4 regions of the Buttiauxella sp. JUb87 genome follow, and region 2 is predicted to be linked to each of the others. Evidence: predicted binding sites of a transcription regulator. Region 2 holds the regulator's gene; each other region holds the start of a gene.
The links. The regulator Fur, encoded in region 2, represses iron uptake genes when iron is present. The targets are predictions, from matches to a motif close to ATAATAATGAGAACNACTATCAA.
Positions count from the first base shown of each region.

Region 1 (7,375 bases), on a different contig from region 2:
GGTTAATACGTCCGATATTACGGTGACGAATGCCAATTTAACTTTTTCAGAGCGTCGTGTTCTACGGCTGCTTAGCAAAGGGTGGCAACTGACCCAAATTGCGACTCTGCTCGAGAAAAGTTACAAAACCATCAGTGCACAAAAAAGCAGTGCTATGCGCCGCCTGATGCTGAAAACGGACGCCGAAATGTATGCATGGATGATCAGTGTACATGGGATGCAGGAGCTGAATTTGCCTCCGTATCACCAGGGGATATGAAGAAAATTAGTGATGACTGAGGTTCGCTAGTGCGTCCTCAGTCATCTGATTATTGGCAGACATCGACCCAAAGTGCAGCTGTGAGTTCAGCCAGACGAGCCGGGGAAATACGCACTGCGCTATGAATCGCTCCTGCTGCGGGTAAAACTTCTTCGTACTGTTTTAGTGAAATATCACAGTAAACCGTTAACGGATTTTCCAGGCCAAACGGACAAACCCCGCCTACTGGATGACCTGTCCAGATAACCACTTCATCGCTGCTGAGCATGCGGGCTTTTGCCCCTAAAGCCGCTTTGAGTTTTTTATTATCCAGGCGTGCGTCACCTTTCGCGACAACCAACACGACTTGATCCTTAACTTTCAACGACAATGTTTTAGCAATTTGGCCCGGTTCAACGTTATGGGCCATGGCTGCCAGAGCAACGGTGGCGGTGCTTTGGTTTAATTCTATGATGTCGATATCCGGGGCGTTTTCGGCAAAGAATTGCCGGACTGACTGCAGGCTCATGCTTTTCTCCCATTCTTGGCCGCAAATAATTTGGCATAAGGCTGTGCTATATGTAAACCAGTGAACGCATAATTTCTATGTGTCATGAATACATACCGTCAATAGCCAATGCTGTGATGTGAAATAGCTAAACAACTCAAAGTTTCAGTGATTTCTGGATCTTCTTCACAATCACTGCAACCGGTTTCAGTAACCGGTTGCAGAGTAAGAAAAGGCGATGAATACTGAAACGGTCACACACCTGTACCCAATAATAAGAGCAGCCTATGAAACCTATTTTTTTATGCTGTGCCACTGATGCCCCTGCCAGTGTTTTAGACATTAAAGCTATATCTAAAAAGGTCCCGGCTACGGGGATCAATTATATAAATTACGGATTGTTACGCGGCGATATTCTTCCCGCTGTAACATTCGCGTTGAAAGCCTGACAGGAGCACTGCTATGTCATCGAATCATGCCGCTTTTAATCTGATCTTTCGCTTCGTAGAAAACTACGTGAGTCCCGTCGCGGGAAGAATTTCATCACAACGCCACGTTATGGCGATTCGTGATGGGTTTATTTCTGCGATGCCATTCATGATTGTCGGTTCGTTCCTGCTGGTCTTCGCCTATCCGCCTTTCTCGCCAACCACCACCTGGGGCTTTGCTCGTGCATGGCTGGATATGGCAAAACAGTTTGAAGGGCAAATTCTGACGCCGTTTGATATGACGATGGGCATTATGTCTATCTACATTTGTGCGGCGATTGCCTATAACCTCGGTAAACATTATATGAAGTCGCACGGCCTGGATCCGTTCATGTGTGCGATGCTTTCGCTAATGGCATTCCTGCTGGTGGCGGCTCCGAAAACCAAAGGTGTGATGCCGATGGATAGCCTGGGTGGCACGGGGATCTTTACCGCGATTCTGGTGGCGGTTTACTGTGTTGAAATGATGCGCTTCCTGAAAGCGCACAATATCGGGATCAAGCTGCCAGACCAGGTTCCACCAATGATCAAAAACTCCTTTGATCTGCTGATTCCGGTGCTGGTTGTGGTTCTGACACTCTACCCGCTGAGCCTGCTGATTCAGTCGCAGTTCGACATGTTAATCCCGCAAGCGATTATGTCGGTGTTTAAACCTCTGGTATCTGCTGCTGATTCATTGCCGGCGATTCTGCTGGCGGTGCTGATTGGTCACTTGCTGTGGTTTGCCGGGATTCACGGTGCGGCGATTGTTTCCGGCATGCTGCAAATGTTCTGGCTGACCAACCTGGGGATGAACCAGAGCGCGTTGGCACAAGGCGCACCTTTGCCACACATCTTCATGGAAGCATTCTGGACTTTCTTCATTGTTGTCGGTGGTTCGGGGGCCACTATGGGTCTGGTGATTTGCTATCTGCGGAGTAAATCTGCCCACCTGCGTTCCATTGGCCGTCTGAGTATTGTCCCAACTTGCTTTAACATTAACGAACCCGTCATCTTTGGTACGCCAATCGTAATGAACCCAGTGTTCTTTATTCCATTCTTGCTGGCACCAATGGTTAACGCCGTGCTGGCATGGGGTGCTATGAAGATGGATTTGATTGGCCGTGTGATTTCAGTGGTTCCATGGACTGCACCCGCGCCAATCGGTGCTGCATGGGCATTAGGCTGGGATTTCCGTGCGGCGATTTTGGTGATTCTGTTGGCTGTTGTTTCCGCCATCATCTACTTCCCGTTCTTTAAAGTGTACGAGAAGCAGTTGCTGGAGCAGGAAGCGGAAGAAGCTCAGAAAGCCTCTGGCGAAGAGAGCCAACAGGCTGCTTAATGAAATGAAAGAGTGAGATGAAACGGTGGGGAAACCCGCCGTTTTGCTTTATTACTTCAGGGTACAATCGCCACAACCTTGTACATCAGGCAACTTATAGCGCTGGCAGCAGGTGCGGCGTACCAACAAACCTTCGCGCAGGATTACAGTGCGGTAGAGGGGGTTATCCTGGCCATCGCGCAGTTGTTTTTCAAAGAAACAGGCGTGGCGCAATTCAGCGATTGTCGCATCATCAAGCAACTCTCTCAGCTCACCAAAAAACCAATTTAGCAAATACCCAGTATTGCTCCAGATGAGTTTCCCATTGATCTCACCGCTGTTTTCCAGCGCCTCAACGACCGGCATTAGCCCTTCAACCAGCAGTTTCTCAATGCGTTGTTGCAACGGCTGGGTGGTTGCCACTCTATCTTCCTGAACGTCTATCCAGAAAGTGGCGGCTCTGCCCGTTTCATGAAACTCGACATGAATATGTTGTGGGCCGATATCCAGCGCTCGGGGCTGAGTGATCAGCGCCATCACCAGCGGTGGAACCAGCAGGCCAAGATACCATTGCGCCCACAGTGATTTCAGCGGTTTCCCCTCACGGGCAAGTTGCGGCTGGTTGCGATAAATATGGTCACTGTAACAGGCAAGAAGCGAGGTTAACGCAGCGGGTTGGGCCCATTGATACAACGTCTGGCTGGTTGCCGGAGCGGGCTCATTGAATTTGATGATGTCATTAAAATAAGGTCGATGGGTGATGAAATGCGCGCGCAGCTCATCTGCCAGCTCTGGCTGTGAGCTGGTAGCAAATGGCGAGTGCCATGCAAAATCATCAAGAAACTGGGAAGACTGAAAAGCCATCGACAAACAAGACCACTAATACAAATGATAATGATTGCCAATCCTATCTATAGGCAAAGCCTTTAGCAAGGCTATTTTGTGCGCGTGTTCTGATGGGGGATTTTTGCTCAGGCAGGCAGCAGCGATTCGCTGACAAAAATGCTATTACGACCCTGGCGTTTGGCTCGATAAAGAGCGCTATCAGCCTGCCGTAAGGCCTCTTCGATGTTTTGCTGTTCCAGCACGGCAAGGCCAATGCTGGCCGTCACATGGGTTGCCACGTCGTCATTAAACAAGTGTGGGATCTTTAAATCATAAACCCGTTGGCGGATACGTTCAGCGGTTTGCAAAGCCTGCTCGGCATCCACATCGGTCAGCAACACCATAAATTCTTCACCGCCATAACGGGTGACAATATCGCGAGAACGAACGGCATCGCGAATGGCGGCAGAGACATGTATCAAAGCCTGGTCGCCCATACTATGACCATAGTTGTCGTTGTAAGCTTTAAAATGATCGATATCCAGCAACAAGACGAAATGCGTGCCGCTTCCAACGGCTAACACTGTCTCAAGTCGATTTTGAAAACCACGGCGGTTATACAGACCGGTAAGGGGATCTAACATACTCAAATCGTTAAGAGTTTCTTTCTCTTCGAGTAGTTTATCCATTAAACGACGAGTAAAATTATCATTACGTTGCTGAATGATATTCTGAATGATAATGCCAATGCCCGGGAGGGCCACCGAATATAAAACTCTCGGCCAATTATTCCCGTGGTCGAGCCATAAAATCATTAGCGTTACTGGCAAGCATGAGGCGATAAATGCTTGTATGTTATTGATAAAAGAGATTGAGCCAATAAATAATATCGCCAGTAAGGCAATAATTAGAAAATTAAGATCTTTAATCGGCATCACACTGACTTTTATATAGATATGCCATGCCCAAAGTGAGCCAATTATTAACGAAACAGCGTTAATGTTGATCAGTGTTTTTTTGTTAAAAAACTGCCAGAGTAGGCAGCAGAGGCTTATCACCAGCACCATGATAATCGGTAAGGTAAGGTGCTGAGTGTGGGCAGAAGGCGACGCCATACTAAATCCCGCAGAAAACGCGTTCAGTAATAAAAATAAACGCAACGAGAGTTGATGTTTCCCATTGAGTAAAGCGCGCCAGGTTGTTGCTGTCATATCAGATAGTTCTTTTTACTCGAACTCAACATTATGCTGTTGAATAATATTATAAAAATAGATAGGAAAGTGATTTCTTAAGGAAATTATTTGACTGTTAATTATGTGTTTTTAATCGTCGCTCAATCTATCACCTTAATGAATATATGTCATCTGGTGATCAGGAATGCTAAACATTTCTAATGTAAAACAGAATCTACACAAGCGCTGACAAACGAGAAATTATATCATATGATATTGGTTATCATTACCAATTGATGAGATAGAGATAATGTTACAACGGCAGTTAGAAAGTGCGTGGGCAGTGTTGATACCTGGAGGAATTGTCGCCGCATTGTTGTATCTGGATCTTTCTTTTAGTCAGTGGCGAGTGCTGATTGTGCTGGGATTATTGGTGACGACGGCAATGCTCTACCATAAACGGTTACGTCATTTTGTCTTGTTGCCATCATGCGTTGCATTTGCCAGTGGGCTTGCACTAGTGATGATGAATCTGGAAGCTATGAAATAGGGATGTGAAACAGAGAATGACGAGAGTGAAGCCAGAAGAGGGTGATAAGAATTGGTGCGAAGAGAGGGACTTGAACCCTCACGCCCGTTAGAGCACTAACACCTGAAGCTAGCGCGTCTACCAATTCCGCCACCTTCGCAAATCAAATCTTATCTGATATCGCCTTCGCATTGGTGCGAAGAGAGGGACTTGAACCCTCACGTCCGTAAGAACACTAACACCTGAAGCTAGCGCGTCTACCAATTCCGCCACCTTCGCGCAGTGCGAACGATATCTTGCGTGGTTAATGGTGCGAAGAGAGGGACTTGAACCCTCACGTCCGTAAGAACACTAACACCTGAAGCTAGCGCGTCTACCAATTCCGCCACCTTCGCATACCCACAACACCGAAGTATTGTAACCACGGAGGCGCATTCTAGATGTTTTCTGCGCGTCGTCAACAGTTAATTTAGTGCCGCTTTTCTAATCGCTGCAAAAAGCGGCACAACAACGTGTTAGCGCTTCTTCACGCCACGCATCACAACTGAGCGGTAAACTTTGAAACGGCCTGTCTGAGCGATCACTTCGTGGTTACCGAAGGTTTCATCCAGCACGTCCGGATACGCCAGGAAGGCGTTCGCCACGATACGCAATTCACCGCCCATATTCAGGTGGCGTACTGCGCCACGAATCAGCTGGTGAGCCGCATCCAGGCTGGTTTGTAAACCATCATGGAACGGTGGGTTTGAGATAATCATGTCGAAACGGCCATTCACTTCGGAATAGACGTTACTGGCGATAACTTCGCCTGCAATTTCGTTGGCGGCAAGCGTTGCACGGCTTGCCGCAACGGCTGGTGCAGAAACATCACACAAAGTCAGACGGACTTTTGGTGAATGCTTAGCAAGCGTTACCGCCAACACGCCTGCGCCGCAACCGACATCCAACACTTTGCCTTTGGTGTGCGGTGTCAGCGTGGAAAGCAGCAATTTACTGCCAGTGTCCAGACCGTCACGGCTAAACACGCCAGGCAGAGTTTTTACGGTCAGGCTTTCGTGTTGATACTCATCCCACCAGGAATTCTCATCAAACTGCGGCTGTTTTTCCAGGCGACCATGATAGAAACCGCAACGACGTGCGCTATCAATTTTATTGAGTGGGCTAAATTCGGCGAGCATCTGCTCAGCACTGCGCACACCACTACGGTTTTCACCAACCACAAAAATATCGCTGCCAATTGGCATCAACGATAAAATGTTCATCAGCTGGAACTGAGCTTCTGGCTTATTCTTCGGCCAGTAATAGATTAATGTATTGCAGTCGCCAATGCTGCTGGCGTCAGCCACCAGGCCGTATTGTGCATCTTCGCCCATCTGAGCGCTCAATACCTGCCAGTGGTGAAATTGTTGGGTATGGACGCGACTTGCTGCCGTTTCGAAACGGGCAGGCATGTCGTCTTGTAAATCACCGGCAAACAGCACGCGGCTCTCGGTAAAATCATCGCTATGGCGCAGCAGCACTTCACTTGCCGGGGTTAACGCAGTCATCAAATTACTCCTGGGAAATCAGAACCGGGATTATAGAGCTTTAATGGCGCACATTCGATGAATTTGCTATATTTGCGCCCCAATTGGCACTCTCTACCTGGTTTCGCTATGCCCCATATACCTTTGCGACGTGACTGGTTGTTACAACAGCTGGGCATCACCCAGTGGGAGCTGCGGCGCCCGGCTGCGTTGCAGGGCGAAATCGCGGTCTCGCTGCATGAAAACGTTAAGTTATTGATAATCGCCGAAGATCTTCCTGACTTAAACGATCCTTTCGTTTGCGATGTTTTGCGCAGCCTGAATCTGGATGCACAGCAGATTATGCAACTGACCCCGGAACGAGCTGCAATGCTGCCAGGTGAAAGTCGTTGTAATAGCTGGCGACTGGGTGTGAGTGAACCGCTCCCTATTTCTGGCGCGCAGTTAGCGACCCCGGATTTAAACGAGCTTTATCATAATGGCGCTGCCAGACAGGCGCTGTGGCAACAAATTTGCGAACATGAACACGATTTCTTCCCTCAACACCAGTGACTTGAGCCTGGCTTACGCCATCGAACAACGCAGCCATGCTTTCCCATGGAGTGAAAAAACCTTCGCCAGTAACGAGGGCGAACGCTATTTGAACTTACGACTCGATGTTGACGGTAAAATGGCAGCGTTTGCGGTGACGCAGGTCGTGCTGGATGAAGCGACGTTATTTAATATTGCGGTCGACCCGGATTTCCAACGACAAGGTTTGGGCCGCCAGTTGCTGGAGCATTTAATCAG
Region 1 is NZ_SNVY01000002.1:631,540-638,914, reverse strand. It holds gene EC843_RS11160 (LuxR C-terminal-related transcriptional regulator) at 1-259, shown strand, start outside; gene EC843_RS11155 (YbaK/EbsC family protein) at 309-767, opposite strand; gene EC843_RS11150 (PTS sugar transporter subunit IIC) at 1,209-2,555, shown strand; gene fhuF (siderophore-iron reductase FhuF) at 2,607-3,398, opposite strand; gene EC843_RS11140 (GGDEF domain-containing protein) at 3,506-4,570, opposite strand; gene EC843_RS11135 (DUF1435 domain-containing protein) at 4,842-5,081, shown strand; tRNA gene EC843_RS11130 (tRNA-Leu) at 5,134-5,220, opposite strand; tRNA gene EC843_RS11125 (tRNA-Leu) at 5,253-5,339, opposite strand; tRNA gene EC843_RS11120 (tRNA-Leu) at 5,369-5,455, opposite strand; gene rsmC (16S rRNA (guanine(1207)-N(2))-methyltransferase RsmC) at 5,576-6,607, opposite strand; gene EC843_RS11110 (DNA polymerase III subunit psi) at 6,725-7,138, shown strand; gene rimI (ribosomal protein S18-alanine N-acetyltransferase) at 7,107-7,375, shown strand, end outside.
Region 1: fhuF (siderophore-iron reductase FhuF) is a predicted target of Fur. The motif match lies at 3,417-3,439, and genes of this name have one in related genera.

Region 2 (7,375 bases):
GCACTTCCAGCACGGAAATAAACGCAGGTTCAGATAGCGCGTGGGTATCTTTACCCACGTAGCACGGCCCGGTAATGCCATTTTTTGCACGATCTTCAGCAATCGCCTGAGCAATCGCCAGAATGTGAGGTTCGTTGAAACTATGACGTGCCGCACTACCACGATGGCCGGAGGTACCGAATTTCACCGCGTGTTCGCTATTCCCCACTTCAGGCTTCAGCACGTAATACTGGGCCGTCAGTTGGGCTACGTTAATCAAATCGCTCTGTTGTGCCGGTTGTCCTGCACGAGGGTGGTTAGCCATTGGCCTTTCCTTCTGACGCGAGGTGTTAGATTGTGCCGCAAACCTTTTCAATCAATTCCGCAGGGAACTGCATTGATTGCATGATGTGTTCAATCATGCTGCATTTACGACCCGTATTGGTGTTAGTGATAACCCAGTATGGCGTGCCCGGAACATGCTTTGGTTTGGTCTGGTTGCCATTTTGCAGCAGCGTTTGCTCATTACCTGCAAAATAGACGCGCGTCCGGCCATGCAGCGACTCGGTCGCTTCACCAAAAGCATGTGCGTCGAGGGTATACAGAGTAGAAAGCACCATCATGAAACGATTGACGGCTTTCTTTTGCTCGGCATATTCATCTGACAACAGTAATTCACGAACCGCACGTACGCGATCGCGAGCTTTGTTTACGGGTTTGGCTTCCGGAGCAGCAGCTGCTGCCGTCTGGCCGGTAGTTACTGGTGTAGCAGGAGATTGACCGGCGGTAAATTTCAACATGCGCCGTAAAATATCGGACGCGCTTTCACCAATGTGCTGCGTGTGGCTGGCAATATAGCGATAGAGCTCGTCATCAACTTCAATTGTTTTCATCTTAATCCGGTGCGGTATCTTTTCTGAATTCAAGTTGTTGGGATTATATGTACATATTCGCACAAATCCCAACCTCGGGTAGCGCCAAACTTATGTCACACCACAAAGTCAGACTAAACTGGAAATTTGCGGCACTGCGGCAGGATGCCGTTATGATACCCTAACCTCACGAAGTAAAAAAAAAGAACTTTGCCATGAAATTGAATGCTCGCCTGCAAACTGCGCAACAATCGACTAGTAATTCCCCCATCGTCCTAATCCACGGCCTTTTTGGTAGCCTTGATAACCTGGGCGTGTTGGCCCGCGACCTCGGGCAAAATCATACGTTGCTGCAAATCGATCTGCGCAACCATGGTTTATCGCCCCGTAGCTCTGAAATGAACTATGCCGCGATGGCGCAGGATGTGGTTGAAACGCTCGAAGAATATGGCTTTGAAAAAGCAATCATTATCGGCCATTCCATGGGCGGTAAAGTTGCGATGGCTCTGACAGCTATTGCACCTGAGCGCATTGATAAACTGGTGCTGATTGACATTGCACCGGTGGATTATCAGGTACGCCGTCACGATGAAATTTTCGCGGCTATTAATGCAGTCAGTAGTAGTGGAGCGAAAACACGTCAACAAGCCGCTATGGTGATGCGTGAGCATCTGAACGAAGAAGGTGTGATTCAATTCTTGCTGAAGTCATTTGCTGACGGCGAGTGGAAGTTTAATGTTCCGGTATTGTGGGAACAGTACGAGAATATTGTCGGCTGGCAAGCTATCCCAACCTGGAATGAACCGGCACTGTTTATCCGTGGTGGTGCATCCCCTTATGTTGACGAATCACACCGCGAAACGCTGCTTGCGCAATTCCCTCAGGCGCGCGCTCATGTGGTTGCCGGTGCCGGACACTGGGTTCACGCCGAAAAACCTGATGCTGTTTTGCGCGCAATCCACCGTTTTATCGACGCAAGTGCCGCAAACTGATTAAAAACAAACCGACTGGCTGTTAGATGCAGCTAACGCGTTGGCGCGCAAGCCATGCTGATGTATGATTGCGCGCTAAAATGCGCCAGAGCACCCCGCTCCGTGCCACCTGAATTCCCTGTCAGTAGTCTAATCATGGCAAAAGAACAAACGGACCGTACTACATTAGATCTGTTCGCGGACGAGCGTCGCCCCGGGCGGCCAAAAACTAATCCGCTGACGCGTGATGAGCAACTGCGTATCAACAAACGCAACCAGCTCAAGCGCGATAAAGTACGCGGCCTGAAGCGAGTGGAACTGAAGCTCAATAACGATGCAGTAGATGCACTAAATCATCTGGCTGAAGCGCGCAATATCAGTCGTAGTGAGTTGATTGAAGAGATTCTACTCGCGCAACTGAAGCAGCATCTCAGTTAGTTGAAAGGCTATATGCCCGGAATACGATGTTGCAGTCTGTGCACAACAGGCTGATAGCAGTTTCCGCACCGCAATGTGTTCTGCTATGATTGCCCTATCTGTGGCCAATTAGCAGCCACCATACCATTAAGTATCAAGAGGTTATTTTACTCATGGCAATCGTAGGCATTTTTTTCGGCAGCGACACTGGTAACACCGAAAATATCGCGAAGATGATTCAAAAACAGCTCGGTAAAGACGTTGCTGAGGTGCATGACATTGCTAAGAGCAGCAAAGAAGACCTGGAAGGCTTCGATATTCTGCTTCTCGGCATTCCAACGTGGTATTACGGTGAAGCGCAATGCGACTGGGATGACTTCTTCCCGACTCTGGAAGAAGTTGATTTCAACGGCAAACTGGTCGCCCTGTTCGGCTGTGGTGACCAGGAAGACTATGCAGAATACTTCTGTGACGCATTGGGCACTATCCGTGACATCATTGAGCCACGCGGTGCTGCTATCGTCGGTCACTGGCCAACGGCGGGCTACCATTTTGAAGCCTCTAAAGGTCTGGCTGACGACGATCACTTTGTCGGTCTGGCTATCGATGAAGATCGTCAACCAGAACTGACCGCTGAACGCGTTCAGAAATGGGTCAAACAAGTTTCTGACGAGCTGAACCTGGCAGATATCATCAACGCCTGATTCTGGATGTGACGCAGCTTTTAAACGGGTTGCGTCACATTGATAGATTATTCCGATTAAAATAATCGCTACAAATTTTTAACTTTTCGGTTTGTCCCTGTACAATGACCCCCTGGCTAAATAGCTAACAAGGCAATTAAATCGCGACTCAGCCGCCATTTTTTAGCTTGATTATGAATAATACTTGCGGTTTCCATTTAGAATCTGCAGTTCTATAATGAGACGCATTCATCTTAACGCTCACCCTGAGTCCGAGCGATCCGTTAAGCAACAGGACAATTTCCGCATGACTGACAATAATACCGCATTGAAGAAGGCCGGCCTGAAAGTCACGCTTCCGCGATTAAAAATCCTTGAAGTGCTACAGGGTCCGGTGAACCATCATGTCAGTGCGGAAGACTTATACAAACGTCTGATTGATATGGGCGAAGAAATTGGTCTCGCCACAGTTTATCGTGTACTAAACCAGTTTGATGATGCAGGCATTGTCACTCGTCACAACTTCGAAGGCGGCAAATCCGTATTCGAGTTAACTCAACAACATCACCACGACCACCTGATTTGCCTGGACTGCGGCAAAGTTATTGAGTTCAGTGATGATTCAATTGAATCTCGTCAGCGTGAAATCGCATCACGCCATGGCATCCGTCTGACCAACCACAGCCTGTACCTTTACGGTCACTGCGCTGAAGGTGATTGCCGTACCGACGAGAATGCACACGAAATCAGCGAAAAGTAATCCGCATATCTGACATTCTGAACCAGATGTCAGGTATAAAAAAACCGGTGAGGAAGCTCACCGGTTTTTTTATTGCCTGAATTCACAGATTACTTGTTGTTCGCACGAATCTCTTGCCAGATTTTATCGCACTTGGCTTTTACCGCCTGGTCGTTACCAGTACGAGTGGCCTGAATACAGTTTTGATAATCCAGGGTGCGCACCGTTTCTTTCTTCGCAAATTCCTGGTGTTCCTTTTCCTGACCCAGCACGTTTAACACGCTCTGACAGGCCTGAATTTTATCAGGATTCCCTTCTGCGGTATTGATACAGGCGCTATAGGCTTGTTTCAGTTTTGTATCTTCAGGTGCCGTTTTAGAGGGTTGTGCGCAGGCGCTCAAACCTAAAGCCATGACCGTAACCAAAATGATTTTTTTCATGCTCGATATCCTTTATAAAACCGGGCGCTTTCACGCCCGGAATCGAATCAGAAGATGGTGAACGGTGCGATGACGATGAATTTCACGTCACGCTCATCCTGGAAGATGTTGCCGTAACCACCGCCCCAGCTTGGGATGTCGGAGTGGTTGTCGTATTGAGTGAAGTGCAGTTTGAACAGAGTGCCTTTCGCGCGCCCATCCTGAATGGTGTACAACGCGTCAAGGCTGTACGCCGATTCTTTCAGGCGATTGTCAGCATCGTAGTAACCGTCAGTGGTTGGTTTAGAGCTTGGTTTTGCATCCCATGCGTAAACATACGAAGCACCTACAGCCCAACCAGCCAGATCCCAATTGCTCAGGTCATACATGGCACCCGCGAAGATGGCTTTTTCACCATTGGCGTTGAAGTCAGAACGGTTATCCCACCAGATATCCAGACGACCGTTTGACGATGCGTAAGTTGGGGTCATACGTTGCAGGAAGTAGCCCTGCTGGCCATCAGCCTTGACCATGGTACCTTCGAGCCGCAGGTCAACCTGGCCCACTTTGTAGCCGAATGTCAGAGCCTGCAACCATGCGGTGCCGTCATACAGATCGTTAACGCTGCCATCAGAGACTTTGTCACGCGAACCGTAGAACTGGTAGCTGGTAGACAATGGGCTGCCAGCTACATCAAATTTGTAGCTTGCTTTAGTGAAGTATTGGTCGATATACCCTTCTGCCTGACCGAATGCCGCTTCAAGAATCAGATCATTTTTGAAGTCATACTTCGCGCCCAGCGAGTGCAGATACTCAACTTTGGTGTTCTTATCGTTCTGATAGAACTTGTCCATCTCCAGGTGCCACGGAGCTTTATACTCATTGGTCCACATGTAGGAGAAGCTCAGAGCACCGGCATCGGCATAATCAAAGTTTGCCCCGGCTTCAGCGCCCTGGTAAGTACCAGGCATGAAACTCCAGTGTGGTGCTAATAAAGATTGCCCTGTTGGCTGGATGTAACCCGCACGGGCCCAAACCGGGCCGTATTTGAATTTAGCTGCGGCTTTATAAAGGCTTATACCGCTCTTATCGCCGGAATAATCTTCATCGTAAGCTTTGTTTGAAGAGGAAAATGCGATTTCGTTCGGGTGGCCGCTGTCGCCATTTTCTGCCATTTCGATAGCAGTAAAGGCGGCGATATCCAGACCAAACATGTCAGCAGCATAACCGGACTGGAAGTCCAGATTGGCGTTCCAGGTAGCGTGAGAAAGGTTAGTTTCATATTTATCTGTCGTAACATCTTTACGGTCACGTTCACGCTGCCAGTAATAAACACCACCGGTCAGTGTTGAATCATCAAAAAAACCTGCTGCACTTGCCTGAGGGATAACAACCAGTCCAGAAAGAGCCGTGACGCCTGCAATAGCAAGGGCCAGCGCACTACGTTTGCCACTAAACGTACGCATATAAAATTCCTCTTTGACGTATAAATAATCGCCGGACGTTAAAAGACGTCAGATAGCGAAAAAAGTAAAAATGCCTAACGGCTAAAGCGGTTATAAATATTTTCCCGCATTTACTGCTCCCCATAAGACTATTTTTCGCGACGCGAATTATCAACGACTTTGTAAGAGTTCATTCCGATATTATGACAGAGAGCACATAATTCATGAGTATTTGTAACAAAAATCAACTGTGGAATTTTATGTTTATAAATCAACAAATATTGATATAAACCACCATATGAGAGCGCTCACATGATAAAAGAAAGGATTTATTATGTTCCGAGATTGACCAGCCAGAGAATTCCCAGGGAAATATAAATAACATTAATTCGCATCGCGAATGTAAGTAAATATTTAATCCTGTGATTATTAAGCAAAAAAAAACGCCGCGATTTGCGGCGTCTTTGTTACATATTGACTGCGTGTATAACTAATTACTCGCCTATTTTGGCCCAGGTATCACGCAAACCAACGGTGCGGTTAAACACCAGTTTTTCCGCAGTTGCCAGACGGCTATCAAGGCAGAAATAACCTTCACGCTCGAACTGATACGCTTTGCCTTTCTCAGCATTTTGCAGGCTTGGTTCGACGAAACCTTGCTTAATCACCAGAGACTCTGGGTTGATCGTTGCCAGGAAATCTTCCGCCGCACCTGGGTTAGCCACGCTGAACAGACGGTCGTAAAGGCGAATTTCAACTGGCAAGGCGTGTTCAGCACTTACCCAATGAATAACGCCTTTTACTTTACGGCCATCAGCCGGGTCTTTGCTTAATGTGTCCGGATCGTAGGAACAATGCAGCACGGTGATATTCCCGGCTTCATCTTTCTCAACACGATCGGCTTTAATCACATAAGCATTACGCAGGCGGACTTCTTTGCCCAACACCAGACGCTTGTACTGCTTATTCGCTTCTTCGCGGAAGTCAGCACGATCAATGTAAATCTCACGGCTGAACGGCACCTGGCGGCTACCCATTTCTGGCTTGTTCGGATGGTTTGGCATGGTGACCATTTCCACTTCGCCCTGCGGGAAGTTTTCAATAATCACTTTCACCGGATCGAGCACTGCCATCGCGCGCGGGGCGTTTTCGTTCAGGTCATCACGAATACATGATTCCAAAGCAGCCATTTCAACGGTGTTGTCTTGTTTGGTCACGCCAATACGCTTACAGAACTCACGAATAGAACCGGCAGTGTAACCACGACGACGCAGGCCAGAAATGGTTGGCATACGTGGGTCATCCCACCCTTCCACTACTTTCTCAGTCACCAGCAGGTTCAGCTTACGCTTAGACATGATGGAGTATTCGAGATTCAGGCGAGAGAACTCGTACTGACGCGGGTGCACAGGAATAGTGATGTTATCCAGCACCCAATCGTACAGACGACGGTTGTCCTGGAACTCCAGCGTACATAAAGAGTGAGTAATACCTTCCAGCGCATCGGAAATGCAGTGCGTGAAGTCGTACATCGGATAGATGCACCACTTGGTACCAGTCTGATGGTGTTCAGCAAATTTGATGCGATAAATAACCGGATCGCGCATCACGATAAATGGTGATGCCATGTCGATTTTCGCACGCAGGCACGCAGTGCCTTCAGCAAATTCACCGTTACGCATTTTCTCGAACAGCGCGAGGTTTTCCTCGACGCTACGATCGCGGTATGGGCTATTTTTCCCAGGTGCGGTCAATGAGCCGCGATATTCACGGATCTGCTCTGGAGTCAGTTCGTCAACATACGCCAGACCTTTATTGACAAGCTCTACAGCATAGTTGAACAACTGATC
Region 2 is NZ_SNVY01000003.1:418,511-425,885, reverse strand. It holds gene pgm (phosphoglucomutase (alpha-D-glucose-1,6-bisphosphate-dependent)) at 1-304, opposite strand, end outside; gene seqA (replication initiation negative regulator SeqA) at 330-872, opposite strand; gene ybfF (esterase) at 1,067-1,843, shown strand; gene ybfE (LexA regulated protein) at 1,979-2,260, shown strand; gene fldA (flavodoxin FldA) at 2,413-2,943, shown strand; gene fur (ferric iron uptake transcriptional regulator) at 3,230-3,682, shown strand; gene chiQ (ChiQ/YbfN family lipoprotein) at 3,772-4,101, opposite strand; gene chiP (chitoporin) at 4,149-5,546, opposite strand; gene glnS (glutamine--tRNA ligase) at 6,020-7,375, opposite strand, start outside.

Region 3 (7,375 bases), on a different contig from region 2:
ATTGATGCAAATTCCTTTGGCATATTAAAAGCAAAGGAATTTGCACTAAAAATAACAGGAATAATAAACAAAGTTGCGGCAATTAATTTTTTTAAACGAGGCATAAGAAATATCTTTCATCTACTGGCAAATACAGCGAAACAAGCCATTGCTGATTTTTAGCAATGGGACGAACAACTCCTTTTGGGTGAGCAAATAATAACCGCTGTATGAAATTTAGCCACGAGAGAATCGGTCTATTTTTAGACTTCTATTTTTTTTATTTTAAAAACAGCCTGATACTGAGTCAGGCTGTTTGGCATGGGGCTTACACGTTATGGAGACTGACTTCCGGCCGCTGGTAATGCGGCCAAACCAGTGCCACCAGCGCTGGGTAAGCATCCTGGCTGAACTCATCAAAACACTGCCGTAAGTTCAGCACTTCGATGTCAGCAAAAGAGACTTTTTCACCCTCAGTGCAACGTTTTCTGAGATTGTCGTAATAGCGATAGATAGCGGAATTTAAATCGCTGCATCGCCGTTGGGCACTAAAGAGTTTGGGATCGGCGCTAAGCATATCGATACTCATACGCTTAATAGTGGCGTGGTTAAAATCTGCATATTCATGGCTTACTCGCCAATAATAATCAGGGGTGATTTTTAAAATTAATTTCGCAAAGTAATCTTCATGTTCATCACTCTGCGAGAAATTTAATTTAGGGGAAGCCTGAGGGATGGGGTTGACGCTGGAATGGGATTTTTCACGCATTAGCATCAATACGCCGCACAGCAACAATAGTATTAATACAATTGAATAAAAGACACTTTGCATGGGGACTCCTGTTTTTTTTATAGTAATTTTGAGGCAAAATGTTGTCAACGCTATTCTTGGTGACTACGCATCTCATTCTATTGATATAACAGGATATTTATATATGTTACCTAAAAACATGGTACCAGGAATGCTTCCTGCTATGCAGGTTGCATTTATACCATTAGCAGAAGATAGCGCTCTAACACTAAATCCCCAGGATAATATTTTATCGCTCGAGAAAACGGTTCTTAGCGCAAATCATTACGCTGGGCAGGCGAAAAATACTCTGCTTGAAGAAAGCGACCGACATTTAAAAGACCGATTATTTTGCGCGCTTAAAATTGAAGCGCTGGTCACCGTATTAAATGAATTAATTGAGCAAGAAAAGATCAGTCCTGCCGACCTGCAAATGCTAATAGAAGATAAAGAATTGCAGATAAGTCACCATTCACAGCAAATCTGGGTCAATCAACTCACCCAGGAAAAAAGCTGGCCGATGTTTTATTCACTGGACGAGTAATCTCAATGTCTGAAGAACTTCCTGAGGTTCTGCACAGTTACGATTCACCTGTGGGTGCAGAATCCGATAACACCTTATTACGCGAAAATATTGCAGCACTAGTGCAGATTAAAAATGGAAATATTGCACGCTTTACCCAAAGCCAGCTCAATATCACCTCGGCACTGGTTGAACAGAAATGGCATAACCGCCACCAGATCTTTCCCTGGCGGGTAAAAGAAGAAGTTTACGGAGCGGTGCTCTGTGAAATCATCGCCCACCAGCCGCGGTGGAAAAACGAGATCCTTGCCCGGCTTGAAGTGGTTTATCAGAAACTAAGAGATGAAGAGGCGCAAAGTTTGTCGTGCACGCGTGCGTTGCTGGAAAACAACTACAAAACTCCGCATTTGTAAGGCGTTAAAGTATGCTCGCCTTCACTAATAATTTCGGTCACATCAGCCTGCTCCCCGATCCGAACTTCACTCACCCGGTCAAATTTACTCTTGTCGATCAACAGCAAGGACTGCGCTGATCGCTTGAGCAACATCGTTTTATATTCAGCATTCCAGCTGCGCGTGTCCCATAACGTTCCGTCGCTATCCACTCCCTCGCAGGAAAACAGGAACAAGTCGATATCCATCGATTTAAGATGCGCTGCCAGCGGGGCATTGATATAGCAGGCATATTTGCGCTGGAGAAGACCGCCAGTGCTAATCAGCTTAATATGCTCGCGCCTGGATAACGCCTGGCAAATACGTTCACTATTGGTGAAAACAGTGAGAGGAATATCTGGCAGTAATCGCGCCAGATACCAACACGTTGAGCTGGCATCCAGTGCAATCACCATGCCCGGCACAATCCAGGCCAGAGCACGATGAGCAATATCCGCTTTGCTATTGAGATGGCTTTTCAGGCGGGCGGTGAAAGGATCACCGCTTTCGTCTGCGCCTCGATTAATGCGCTTTGCCCGCCCATGTTGGCGAACAATTTTCCCCTGCTTTTGTAGTACACGCAGATCGCGCCGCACAGTTTCCTGGCTCACGCCTAATAACTGCGCCAGCTGTTGTGTGGTCAGATTGTTGTACTGCTCGACAAGTTGAACCAGTTGCTGGTGGCGTTCGGTTTTCATTAGCGCGTGTCTCCTGGCAATGCCCGAGATTAGCCCAGCAAAACCATTCGTGCCAGGCGAAACACGGAAATCGCCAGCTGTCGCTCATTCGCTTTATGAAAAAGCGGCCTGCTAGTTTAACCAGCAGGCCGCTCTATATATGTGATGCGATGGAGAGAAAGGAAAATTGATGCTTATTGGGTTTTCGTGACTTCTTGCCCAACCAGGCCAATCTTCAAATACCCTGCCTGATGCAGCGTATCCATCACATTCATCATCGTTTCGTAATCAACTGATTTGTCGGCACGGAAGAAAATCGTGGTGTCTTTCTTGCCTTCTGTCGCAGCAATCAGAGCATTGACCATGCTCTCTTTGGTCACTTCATCGTTGCCGATAAACATCGTGTGATCGGCTTTGACAGACAGGTAGACCGGTTTTTCCGGGCGCGGCTGCGGCTGGCTTGAAGACGCGGGAAGGTTAACCTTCACATCGACGGTCGCCAGCGGCGCTGCCACCATGAAGATAATCAGCAATACCAACATGACATCGATAAAAGGTGTCACGTTGATTTCGTGCATTTCACCGTTATCGTCGAGATTTTCGTTAAGACGCAAAGCCATGGGATCAACCTACACGCAGTTTCTGAGCGGTACGAACCGGGCGAGCAAGAGAACTGGCTGCTAAATCGAGGTCACGGCTTTGCAGCAGTAAAACCTGAGCAGCAACGTCGCCCAGAGAAGCTTTGTAACCGCCAATCACCCGAGCAAATACGTTGTAGATAACAACCGCCGGAATCGCTGCCACCAGGCCGATAGCCGTTGCCAGCAAGGCTTCGGCAATACCTGGTGCAACAACAGCAAGGTTAGTAGTTTGTGACTGTGCGATACCAATAAAGCTGTTCATGATGCCCCAGACGGTACCAAACAGACCGACAAACGGGGAAATGGCACCAATAGTCGCCAGAAAGCCATTACCGCGCCCCATGTGGCGACCCACCGCCGCAACTCGGCGCTCAAGGCGAAAACCGGTACGCTCTTTAATGCCTTCGTTATCTTCGCTACCTGTGGAAAGCTCAAGCTCATTTTGCGCTTCATTAATAAGCATCGTGCTCAGGCTTTTTGCATCAAACGTTTCGGCCATTTCGCTGGCTTCATCCAGAGAGCGGGCATGAGCTAAATGTTGTTGTTCACGCTTCAGACGGCGCTTTTGCGACATCAGCTCAACACTTTTGCTAAAGAAGATTGCCCAGGTGACGACAGAGGCCAGAATCAGGCCGATCATCACAATCTTTACCACGATGTCAGCATGCTGATACATGCCCCAGACAGAGAGATCTGTCTGCATCAAATTATTCGTCACTCTTACTCTCCACCGCGAAATAATACTAAAACTGTGCGCAATAATATCAAAACGACATCGAATTGATAGTAGTTCTCATTAGTATTTAAAGAGTGCCTTAAATTGTCCATGGATTCCTTGCGTTTACGCAGCAAAAGCATGATAAGTTAGTTTTGGACATCCAGATGGTTAAATAGGGCAAAGTGAACATGACTGACAAGCACATTGAAACGGCGCTGGTTAATGCCGGGCGCGATAAAAAATTCACCCAGGGTTCGGTTAACAGCGTCATTCAACGCGCGTCATCATTGGTTTTTGAAACCGTCGAAGCCAAAAAACAGGCCACGGCAAACCGCGCGAAAGGCGAGCTGTTTTATGGTCGCCGTGGCACCCTGACCCACTTCTCGTTGCAAGAAGCCATGTGCGAACTGGAAGGCGGTGCGGGTTGCGCACTTTACCCTTGCGGTGCCGCAGCCGTCGCCAATGCGATTCTGGCCTTTGTCGAACATGGCGATAATGTGCTGATGACCGGCTCCGCCTACGAACCCAGCCAGGATTTCTGCACCAAAATCCTCGCTAAACTCGGCGTCACGACCACCTGGTTTGACCCGATGATTGGCGCAGGCATTGCCCAACTCGTGCAACCCAATACTAAAGTTGTATTTCTGGAATCGCCTGGTTCGATAACAATGGAAGTACATGACGTTCCAGCCATTGTTCAGGCGATACGCAGCGTGGCCCCTGACGCCATCATCATGATCGATAACACCTGGGCGGCGGGCATTTTGTTTAAAGCGCTGGATTTCGGCATTGATATTTCAATTCAGGCGGGAACCAAATACCTGATTGGCCATTCGGATGCGATGGTCGGAACGGCGGTATCAAACGCCCGCTGCTGGGATCAGTTGCGTGAGAACTCGTATCTGATGGGGCAAATGCTGGATGCAGATACTGCTTATATGACCAGCCGTGGTTTGCGCACATTAGGCGTGCGTCTGCGTCAACATCATGAAAGCAGCCTGAAAATTGCCGAATGGCTGGCGCAACATCCGCAGGTTGAGCGCGTCAATCATCCTGCATTGCCAGGCAGCAAAGGCCACGAGTTTTGGAAACGAGACTTTACAGGGAGCAGCGGCTTGTTCTCATTTGTGCTTAAAAAGCGTTTGAATAATGACCAGTATCAAAGCTACCTGGACAATTTCAACTACTTTAGTATGGCCTATTCATGGGGCGGATATGAATCGCTGATTCTGGCCAACCAGCCAGAAGAACTGGCGGAGATTCGCCCTGCCGGGGGAATAGACTTCACCGGAACGCTGGTGCGTGTTCATATCGGGCTGGAGAATGTGGACGACCTGATTGCCGATCTGGACGCAGGTTTCCAGCGTATCGCCTAAAATTGCCAAATGTGGACACCGCAAAGAACAGTTTTTTTGCTTTCATGGTGATTTGTTGAGCCTGTGATCAAGGTGTCGCAGGCCATTTAGCGTTACACTATGTCCCTAAAATTAAGGTGCGCCTAAGCTAATGACTTTAGATTTAGGTGCGCCCAATAAAGCGGTTCCACAGGATTTGCCATGGCTGTTATACACAATATTGTTCAGGCGCTTTGGCAACATGATTTTGCTGCACTCGCGGACCCTCATGTTGTTGGAGTGGTTTATTGCGTCATGTTTGCGACGCTGTTTCTCGAAAATGGATTACTACCCGCCTCATTTTTGCCGGGCGACAGTCTGCTGTTACTCGCGGGAGCCTTAGTGGCGAAAGGGGTGATGGGTTTTGTCCCCACCTTATTGATCCTCACCGCGGCGGCGAGCCTTGGCTGCTGGTTGAGCTACGCACAAGGGCGCTGGCTCGGTAATACCAAAATAGTGAAAAGCTGGCTGAAGCAACTACCACCGCAATACCACCAGCGGGCGACGGTGATGTTTGACCGGCACGGGTTAGCCGCTTTGTTAGCGGGCCGCTTTTTAGCGTTTGTCCGCACGTTATTGCCTACCATGGCGGGGATTTCTGGGCTCAGCAATCGTCGCTTCCAGGTGTTTAACTGGTTAAGTGGACTGTTATGGGTCGGCAGTGTGACGAGTCTGGGCTTTGCCCTGAGCATGATTCCATTTGTGAAACGCCATGAAGATCAGGTGATGACTTGCCTGATGGTGCTACCGATGGCGCTGCTGGTAGCAGGACTTGTGGGTACTCTGTTTGTGGTCATCAAGAAAAAATTTAACCCGGCATAAGACATTACAGGGTGGATAACGTGACATTATCCACCCCGCTAACGCTGTTCACTTTCCTTTAAATCACCCGCATCCGCGCAGCATCTTCCCCCGGCGTCACACCAAAGTAACGCTTAAACTCGCGGCTAAACTGCGATGCACTTTCGTACCCGACACGAATCGCCGCGGTACTGGCTTTAATCCCATCATGCAAAATCAGCATTCGCGCTTTGTGCAAACGGTAACTCTTGAGATATTGCAGCGGCGAGGTGCTGGTGACCGACTTAAAGTTGTGATGAAACGCCGAAACACTCATGTTCGCTTCTGCGGCGAGTTGGTCCACCGACAGGTTTTCTGTGTACTGCGTTTCAATGCGCCTGAGCACCCGGCTTATCAGGCTGAAATGCGTCTGCCGGCTAACCAGCGCCAGCAGTGCCGCACCGCATGACCCCACCAGAATGTGATAGAGAATCTCGCGGATAATTTGTTTGCCCAAGATACGCGCATCGAGCGGGTGTTCCAGCACGTCCAGCAAGCGCTCGGCAGCACAAAGGATTTCTTCAGATAGCTGGGCGGAGTTAATCCCGGTCGAGCAGGTTTGCGGGTGCGATAAATCATCTTCGCCGATATCCATCAGCAAATCCTGAAGCTGCAAAATATCAATATTAATGCGCAGTCCGGCCAACGGTACTTCAGGGGTAGCAAAGGTTTCACATTCAAAAGGGAGTGGGACGGTCAATAGCAGGTATTCGTTGGCATCATAGCGAAACACGCGATCATTCAGATAACCCGTTTTATGGCCGGAAAAGAGAATAATGATCCCCGGCTCATACATAACTGGCGTGCGCGCATAGGGTTTCGTGCCATACAGTAAGCTAACGTTTGGCAGAGAACTCAGGCCACTATTTTCTTTTTGTATCAATAAATTAATTTTGTTAGTTAACTGCTGACAAATCGCCTTCCGCTTCATTTTCCTGCGCTCCGCATGGCTTTTCTACCGATGTCAGTGTGCAACTAATTCTTTCATTTCTCCAGCACCCAGGAGAAATAGGCAAGATAAAGGCAGGAATAAGCATTGAGAGATAGCCACCCGAGGCCGACAATGGCTACCATCAAATGCGATAAGCAATCTCTGTTTACCCAAGCAAAGGGAACCAATAATGAACAACTTCAACCTACACACCCCGACTCGCATCCTGTTTGGTAAAGGCGCTGTTTCCGAACTGCGTGCACAAATTCCAGCAGGTGCCCGCGTTCTGATTACCTACGGCGGCGGCAGCGTGAAGAAAAATGGCGTACTGGACCAGGTTTACTCCCAACTTGAAGGGCTGGACGTGCTGGAGTTTAGCGGTATCGAACCGAACCCGACTTACGAAACGCTGATGAAAGCAGTCGAAATCGTTCGCCAGCAGAAAGTCACT
Region 3 is NZ_SNVY01000005.1:108,466-115,840, reverse strand. It holds gene EC843_RS17665 (NlpC/P60 family protein) at 1-104, opposite strand, end outside; gene EC843_RS17660 (RNA helicase) at 308-811, opposite strand; gene EC843_RS17655 (hypothetical protein) at 915-1,313, shown strand; gene EC843_RS17650 (hypothetical protein) at 1,319-1,705, shown strand; gene fucR (L-fucose operon activator) at 1,684-2,421, opposite strand; gene exbD (TonB system transport protein ExbD) at 2,595-3,020, opposite strand; gene exbB (tol-pal system-associated acyl-CoA thioesterase) at 3,025-3,759, opposite strand; gene metC (cystathionine beta-lyase) at 3,948-5,135, shown strand; gene EC843_RS17625 (DedA family protein) at 5,316-5,975, shown strand; gene EC843_RS17620 (AraC family transcriptional regulator) at 6,034-6,924, opposite strand; gene yqhD (alcohol dehydrogenase) at 7,115-7,375, shown strand, end outside.
Region 3: exbB (tol-pal system-associated acyl-CoA thioesterase) is a predicted target of Fur. The motif match lies at 3,822-3,844, and genes of this name have one in related genera.

Region 4 (7,375 bases), 370 kb from region 2:
TCATACACCGGGCGGAAATAAGGAGCGAATTTTTCCGAAATATCCCCGGGTAAGAAGCCGAGATCTTCGTCAGCTTGCAGGACCGGGCGGGTAACAATAATCCTGTCGACATCCTTATGTATCAGGGCCTCAGCGGCTTTTGCCGCACTGATATACGTCTTGCCGCATCCCGCTTCGCCGGTGGCGAATATCAGCTGTTTTTTCTCGATGGCATTAAGATAGTGCTGTTGAGCCTCATTTCGCGCCGCTATTGGTGAATTATCACGGCAATCCCTGGCCATACCGATAGATTCAACGCCGCTCATCTGCACAAGCGATGTGACCGATTCCTCTTCGCGTTGTTTGTGGCTACGCGAATCCCGTCTCAGCACACGTTTTGCTTCACGACGAGCTTTGATCACTGCTTTCTGTCTTCCCATGGATGGCACCTTACAGTTGGTTTCATTTCCCGCGTCACTTTCAGTCACGCGATTATGCTTACTAACGGATGAGGTTTGGCTTCCTTTTAAGCCATGAACTGCCGGTTGAGAGGATGCACCAGTTAGACGAAATACGCCGCTTAGCGCATCGTTGACACTTTGAGTTGTTAAGGAGTTTGGGTTTTTAGCGGTGAAGACAGCGAAGCCGGAGGAGAAGCCTCCGCGCTGGATGGTGCGGGTAAGATGTCTCGTTAATCGTCCAGTACAGGACCCTACCATGCGCTGTCTCCATTGTGATTAAAATTCACAGCCGGGAACTACCGCTCGTGCTTTAAGTACATCAAATTTTATCTTAAATGCAACACTTATTTTACTTTAATTAAACATTAGCGTTTCGTCATGCGCTGAGTCAATTTATGCCACAGAAATATTACACTTTTATATCAGCCGCATAGTCATAGGAAATGGGGATGAATAGCTGGTGTGTGAATTGTTAGCAAATGAAACATTAGCAGGAGAAGGAATTGCCCTCTTGCAAGATAGCTGTCTCTTAGACACAACTCTCCCTGGCAATCTTGTCAGGGTGAGATCTGTAAGCCTCGCTGATTTTCCGTTCACCCGTGTGTTCAGTTATCTCTTTAATTCCCGCAAACGGTGAACGTATCAAGGGGTTAACGCCAACCCCTTGATAATCCAGGCGCCCGGCAAATCAATCGCCGCTAAAGCGGTAAACACCGTTTTTCACCCAACATTCGGGGTCGTTCGCGATTCGTTCCAGACGATCGCTCTCTCACGTGGTTCCCGACCACGTGACCCCAACTGAAGGGTAAAAAACGGCGCGATTGAAGCCGGGGACAAGGTCAAAACCGCCCTGGCTTTTGACTTTGACTTTGACTTTCGGGTCCGGCTTAAATCGCCTCCATTTTGACTCCAGGTGGCAGGGTCCAGCCGTCGGGAACGGCTGGAGGGCGCGATCGTCGGGAACGAATCGCAACCGACCCTGACACGGAGGCAAAATGGAGGTTTACCGCTTGCGGCGATTTATTTGCCGGGAGTCCGGGTTCTTAGGGTGGCGACGGTGGCCACCCTAAGACGTTCACCGGTTCCGTGGCGACATAAATACACTCTCGCCTGGTGAACGGAACCTGCTCCGGATCGGCAGGGACCGCCCTTCAAAGATGTGTATCACAGACAGCAAGAGAGGGAGAGCACCAGACAGTCCCTTCTCCCTCAGGGAGAAGGTTAGGATGAGGGTGGTTTCAACATCACCAAACTATGCCTCCAACAACCCCTGCCCTAAATAATGCTGACTATCCTTAACGCCAGGCAAAACAAAGAAGTAACCGCCGCCAATCGGCTTCACATACTCCTCCAGCGCCTCGCCATTCAGACGTTGTTGCACCGCCAGAAAACCTTTCTCAAGGTCGTGCTGGAAGCAGACAAACAACAATCCCATATCCAGCTGGCCTGATTTGGAAACGCCCAACGAATAACTGTAACCGCGACGCATCATCAGGTTTGATTGGGTTTCTTTGGTGCGCGGATTTGCCAGACGAATATGTGCATCCAGCGCAATCACGTTACCGTCAGGGTCGGCGGCATAGTCAGGCTCGTCATGCTCGTTTTTCATACCGAGCGGTGCACCACTGTGTTTATCGCGACCAAAAATAGTTTGCTGCTCTTTAAGCGGCGTTCTGTCCCAGAACTCAACATGGAACTGAATGATGCGTACCGCCTGATAGCTGCCGCCCACCGCCCATGCTGGTTCCTGCTGGTTGCCCGTCACCCAAACAACTTCATCCATCAGCGGTTTATTGCCGCTGTCTGGATTGGCGGTTCCATCTTTAAATCCCAGCAAGTTGATCGGCGTTTCTTTACCGCGGCTACGCGCGGCGTGACTGGAGATAAACCCTTCACGCTTCCAGCGCACGCTGAGCAAATCTGGCGTGTGCTTGATGATGTCGCGCAATGCGTGGATAACCGTATCTGCGGTATTCGCGCAAATCTGGATAAGCAAATCACCATGACACAAGCTGGCGTCCAGCGAGTCGTTAGCAAAGCGTTCCATTTTTTGCAGTTTTGTTGGCTTCAGCCCTTTCAGGCCAAAGCGTTCATCAAACAGTGACGTCCCCGCCGACAACGTGAAAGTCAGGTTGTCAGGGTAAATTTCGGCACCGAGGATCCCGGAGTCCATGGGTGGCATCCGCGGATTCGGGGTGTCCGGTGCCGGGCCGCCAGTGGTCAGGAAATCGAAACGCGCAGACAGCAATTTGAACAAACGTTCAAGCTCAGCTTTATCACTTGCCAGCACATCAAAAGCCACCAGCATCATCGCCGCTTGCTGTGGCGTCAGCACGCCTGCCTGATGCACTCCGTAGAACGGTTGTTTTTCCATGCGCGCGTCAGGCGGCAGCGTGCCGGGAGAAGTTTCCGGTTTTGCCGCATGTGCCACAGGGCAACCACCCGCAACGGCAAGGGCGCCACCAAGCGCGCCCAAACCTTTCAGTAACCGACGGCGCGCCGGAAGGTGGCCGCCGTGTTTGCTATTTTCATCCATAAAACTTAATCCAGACCCAGTACGCCACGCAGTTGTGACAAATCTTCAGCCAGCGCCGTGACCGGCCCTTTCAGTGCATTACGGTCAGCGTCGGTCAACTTGTCGTAAGTCTCAAAACCGTCTTTGGTGCGATATTTCGCCAGGATGGCGTCAACTTTCTTGAAGTTGGCATCCACTTTCGCCAGCAACGGTGCGTTATCTTTCACTAGTAAAGGACGCAGCAAGTTGACGATTTTCTGTGCACCATCGACGTTAGCCTGGAAATCCCACAGATCAGTGTGGCTGTAACGGTCTTCTTCTCCACTGATTTTGCTGGCAGCGACTTCTTCAATCAGGCCCGCTGCACCACCAACCACTTTACCTGGTGGGAAGGCCAGTTCAGAGATGCGGGTTTGCAGATCCAGCACGTCGCTATTGAGCTGATCGGCATATTTTTCCATGCCTTTGGTGGAGTTATCACCAAACAGTGCTTTTTCCAGACGGTGGAAACCGGTGAATTTCGGGTCGTTAGCTTTCTGCTCATAATCGTCTTCACGGGCATCGATGCTGCCGTCCAGATCGGAGAACAGTTCGGCAATCGGTTCGATACGTTCGTAATACTGACGGGTTGGTGCATACAAGGATTTAGCTTTTTCTATGTCACCGGCTTTCACTGCGTCAGTAAAGGCTTTGGTACCTTTAACCAGTTCGGCCACTTGGGCAGTGACGTAGGTTTTATATTCGGTAATCGGGCCGGATAACGCCATCAGGTCGTTTTTCGGTGCGGCCTGGTCGCCAGCAGCTTTAACGATAAGTTTGCCTTTCGGGTTGCTGAGCAGGCCGCAAGTCATGTCGTACTCACCGGCTTGCAGGTTGGCCGTCATTTTCTGAGAGAAGCCCGGCGCGATGTTCTCACGCTCTTCGACTACCATCACCCCTTTGAGGATTTCCCACTCCAGCGCTTTCTGGCTGTTGTTCTGAATAATGAACTGGGTTTTACCGGCGTTAACCGTAATGTTCATCGGTTCGCACTGTTTATCAGTAACGGTGACTTTTACCTGAGGAACATCGGCAGCTTGCACCGCAAAGGCTGAAGAGGCAAGCGCAAACAACGCAGCATGCAGGGCTTTTCGACGAAAATGTGTAGTCATGGCCAATCCCTTTAAAACATCAGTATGTTGTAACTAAGAGGCGATTTCTCGCCACAATATTATTAACGAACGCTATTTGTCGCCTGGCTACCCAGACGTGGGGGAATGAAGAACAGTACCAGCGCGGGAATCAGGTAAATAAAGTACATCGCCACTTCGCTGACGCTCGGCGCTTCCTGATAACCAAAAATGCCCTCAAGCAGCGTGCCGGTCAGGGAATGCGTTGAAAGAACATTACTCAGGTCGAAAGCGATATCCTGGAAATGGTTCCAAAGCCCGGCTTCATGGAATGCACGAACCGCACCCGCAGCAAGACCGGCGGCGACCAGTAAAATAAACAAGCTGGTCCATTTGAAGAACACGGCAAGATTCAGGCGTATGCCGCCCCAATAAAGCAAGAAGCCCAGCACGATGGCGGTGCCAAGACCGAGCATCGCACCAAGTGGCGGCATAATGCCGACGTCCTGCTGGAATGCCGCCAGCAGAAAGAACACCGATTCCAGCCCTTCGCGGGCGACGGCGAAGAACACCATCATAATCAACGCCCAGCCGTGGCTGCCTTTGCTATGCAGCGCTTCATCGACCTTCTGCTCCAGCTGCCCTTTGACGTTGCGCGATACTTTGCGCATCCAGAACACCATCCAGGTCAGGATGAATACGGCGATGACGGCGACAATGCCTTCAAACATCTCTTGTTCTTTTTGCGGGAATTCGCCGGTCGTTTCGTTGATGAAGATGCCTAAGCCTAAGCAAAGCGCTGCGGCTGCAACCACCCCAATCCACATGACGCCAATCCACTGACCGCGTTGTGTGCGCTTCAGATAGCTGGCTATCAAACTGACAATCAACGCGGCTTCCAGCCCTTCGCGTAACATAATGAGAAACGGAACGAACATTCCTGACACTCCAACTGTGAACTCAGGTCAAAAGACGTAAAGAAAAGTAAAACCAGAACGATTGTGATTATCATTACCATAAAAATAAACACAAGCAGAGAATTTGAATTTTTGTGTATAGCTGTAAAAAAGGCCGCTATTAGCGGCCTTCCAGATTGCTGGCAAAGGGTGATAAACGTGTTTTGTAGGGCGGATAAGCGTTAGCGTCATCCACCGTTTGCGCGCGTTGTGTCGGATGACGCTGCGCTTATCCAACCTACGAAGAGGTTTGTCAGCAGAATTACTCGACCTGTAACTTTGACGGTGGAGCGGTGTGATAAATCTCATCCGCTTGTGCAAAGCGTTTTTGCATCGATGTACTTGGCGCTTTGCCAAGCAGGCTAACAACCACAATACCGATGCTGCCGAAGATGAAACCAGGAATGATTTCGTACAGACCCAACCAGCCAAACTGCTTCCAGACGATGACGGTCAAGGCACCGATGATCATCCCTGCAAGCGCGCCATTACGCGTCATGCGTGACCACATGACCGAGAACAGCACAACCGGGCCAAACGCGGCACCGAAGCCTGCCCAGGCGTAACTCACCAGACCAAGAACGCGGTTTTCAGGGTTAGCCGCCAGTGCGATGGCAATCAGAGCAACCAGTAGCACCATGAAACGCCCTACCCACACCAGCTCTTTCTGCCCGGCATCTTTACGGAAGAAGGCTTTATACAAGTCTTCAGTAATGGCGCTGGAACATACCAACAACTGGCAGCTCAGCGTAGACATCACCGCCGCTAAAATCGCTGACAACAAGATGCCTGCAATCCATGGGTTAAACAGTAATTGCGCCAGCTCGATGAACACACGCTCGCCGTTCTGGTTAACAGAGCCTGCCAATGACGGGTTGTTGTTGAAATAAGCGATACCGAAGAAGCCCACCGCACACGCACCCGCCAGGCACAGCACCATCCACGTCATACTGATGCGACGCGCTTTGACGATGGTGTGATGTGAATCTGCCGCCATGAAACGCGCCAGAATATGTGGCTGGCCGAAGTAACCCAGGCCCCAGCCCATCAGCGAGATAATCGCCACAAAGTTCAGGCCTTTGAGCATATCGACGTTTTCAATACTTTTTTGCTTGATAACCGCCATTGAATCGTCAAAGCCGCCCACTGCGATAACCACCATCACCGGTGTCAGGATCAGCGCAAAAATCATCAGGCTAGCCTGCACGGTATCGGTCCAGCTCACTGCCAGGAACCCGCCCACGAAGGTATAAATGATGGTTGCCGCTGCACCCGCCCACAGTGCGGTTTCATAGCTCATGCCAAAGGTGCTTTCGAACAGACGAGCCCCCGCCACGATGCCAGATGCACAATAGATAGTGAAGAACAGCAGGATAACCAACGCTGAGATAATACGCAGGATGCGGCTTTTATCTTCAAAACGTCCGGTGAAATAATCAGGCAGCGTCAGTGCGTTGTTGTTCACCTCGGTGTGAACACGTAAACGTCCGGCGACCAGTTTCCAGTTGATATACGCGCCAACCGTCAGGCCGATGGCAATCCAGCTTTCTGAAATACCAGAAAGGAAGATGGCGCCAGGCAGCCCCATCAACAACCAACCGCTCATATCGGATGCGCCCGCTGACAACGCCGTGACCACGCTTCCCAGGCTACGACCGCCCAGAATGTAGTCGTCAAAATTCTTGGTAGAACGCCAGGCGATAAACCCTATCAATATCATGCCAAAGATATAGATAAAGAAAGTCACCAGCATTGGTGTGCTCATGGTCATGCAGATCTCCAAATTTTTATCCATGCCGGAACGCAGCACGGGGATATAGTCATTTTTATTCGCAAGCGTTTTAACACACTATTCACAATAAATTCACCGTACAAAAAATAGCTTTTTGCAGGAGGTTGCACTCGCTCACGCTTTTTACGGTTGCACCTATGGAAAGTGTTAACTATGTCGGTAATTTCGCCCTGTCAGCAAATGATTAGCCAGACAACTTCCTTATTTCTTATTTAACAATTCACTCTTTTTTCAGCTTGCTATCTGGCTCACATTTAACAAGGTTGCATAAAGTTGCAACATGATAGATATTGCCGGATAACTTCTATCAACCCTATATGTACTCACCCGATTAATAACGGGTAAACAGGAGCACTAATGGCCACCACCATGGGCGTCAAACTCGACGACGCAACCCGCGAGCGCATCAAAGAAGCCGCATCACGTATTGACCGCACACCGCACTGGCTAATTAAACAGGCGATTTTTAATTATCTGGAACGTCTCGAAAATAATGACGAATTACCAGAACTGCCGGCCCTGTTAGCGGGTGCAGCAAACGAAAGTGATGAAGCCGCTCCGCA
Region 4 is NZ_SNVY01000003.1:785,746-793,120, reverse strand. It holds gene phoH (phosphate starvation-inducible protein PhoH) at 1-419, opposite strand, end outside; gene efeB (iron uptake transporter deferrochelatase/peroxidase subunit) at 1,693-2,976, opposite strand; gene efeO (iron uptake system protein EfeO) at 2,982-4,106, opposite strand; gene efeU (iron uptake transporter permease EfeU) at 4,169-5,002, opposite strand; gene putP (sodium/proline symporter PutP) at 5,283-6,791, opposite strand; gene putA (trifunctional transcriptional regulator/proline dehydrogenase/L-glutamate gamma-semialdehyde dehydrogenase) at 7,170-7,375, shown strand, end outside.
Region 4: efeU (iron uptake transporter permease EfeU) is a predicted target of Fur. The motif match lies at 5,060-5,082, and genes of this name have one in related genera.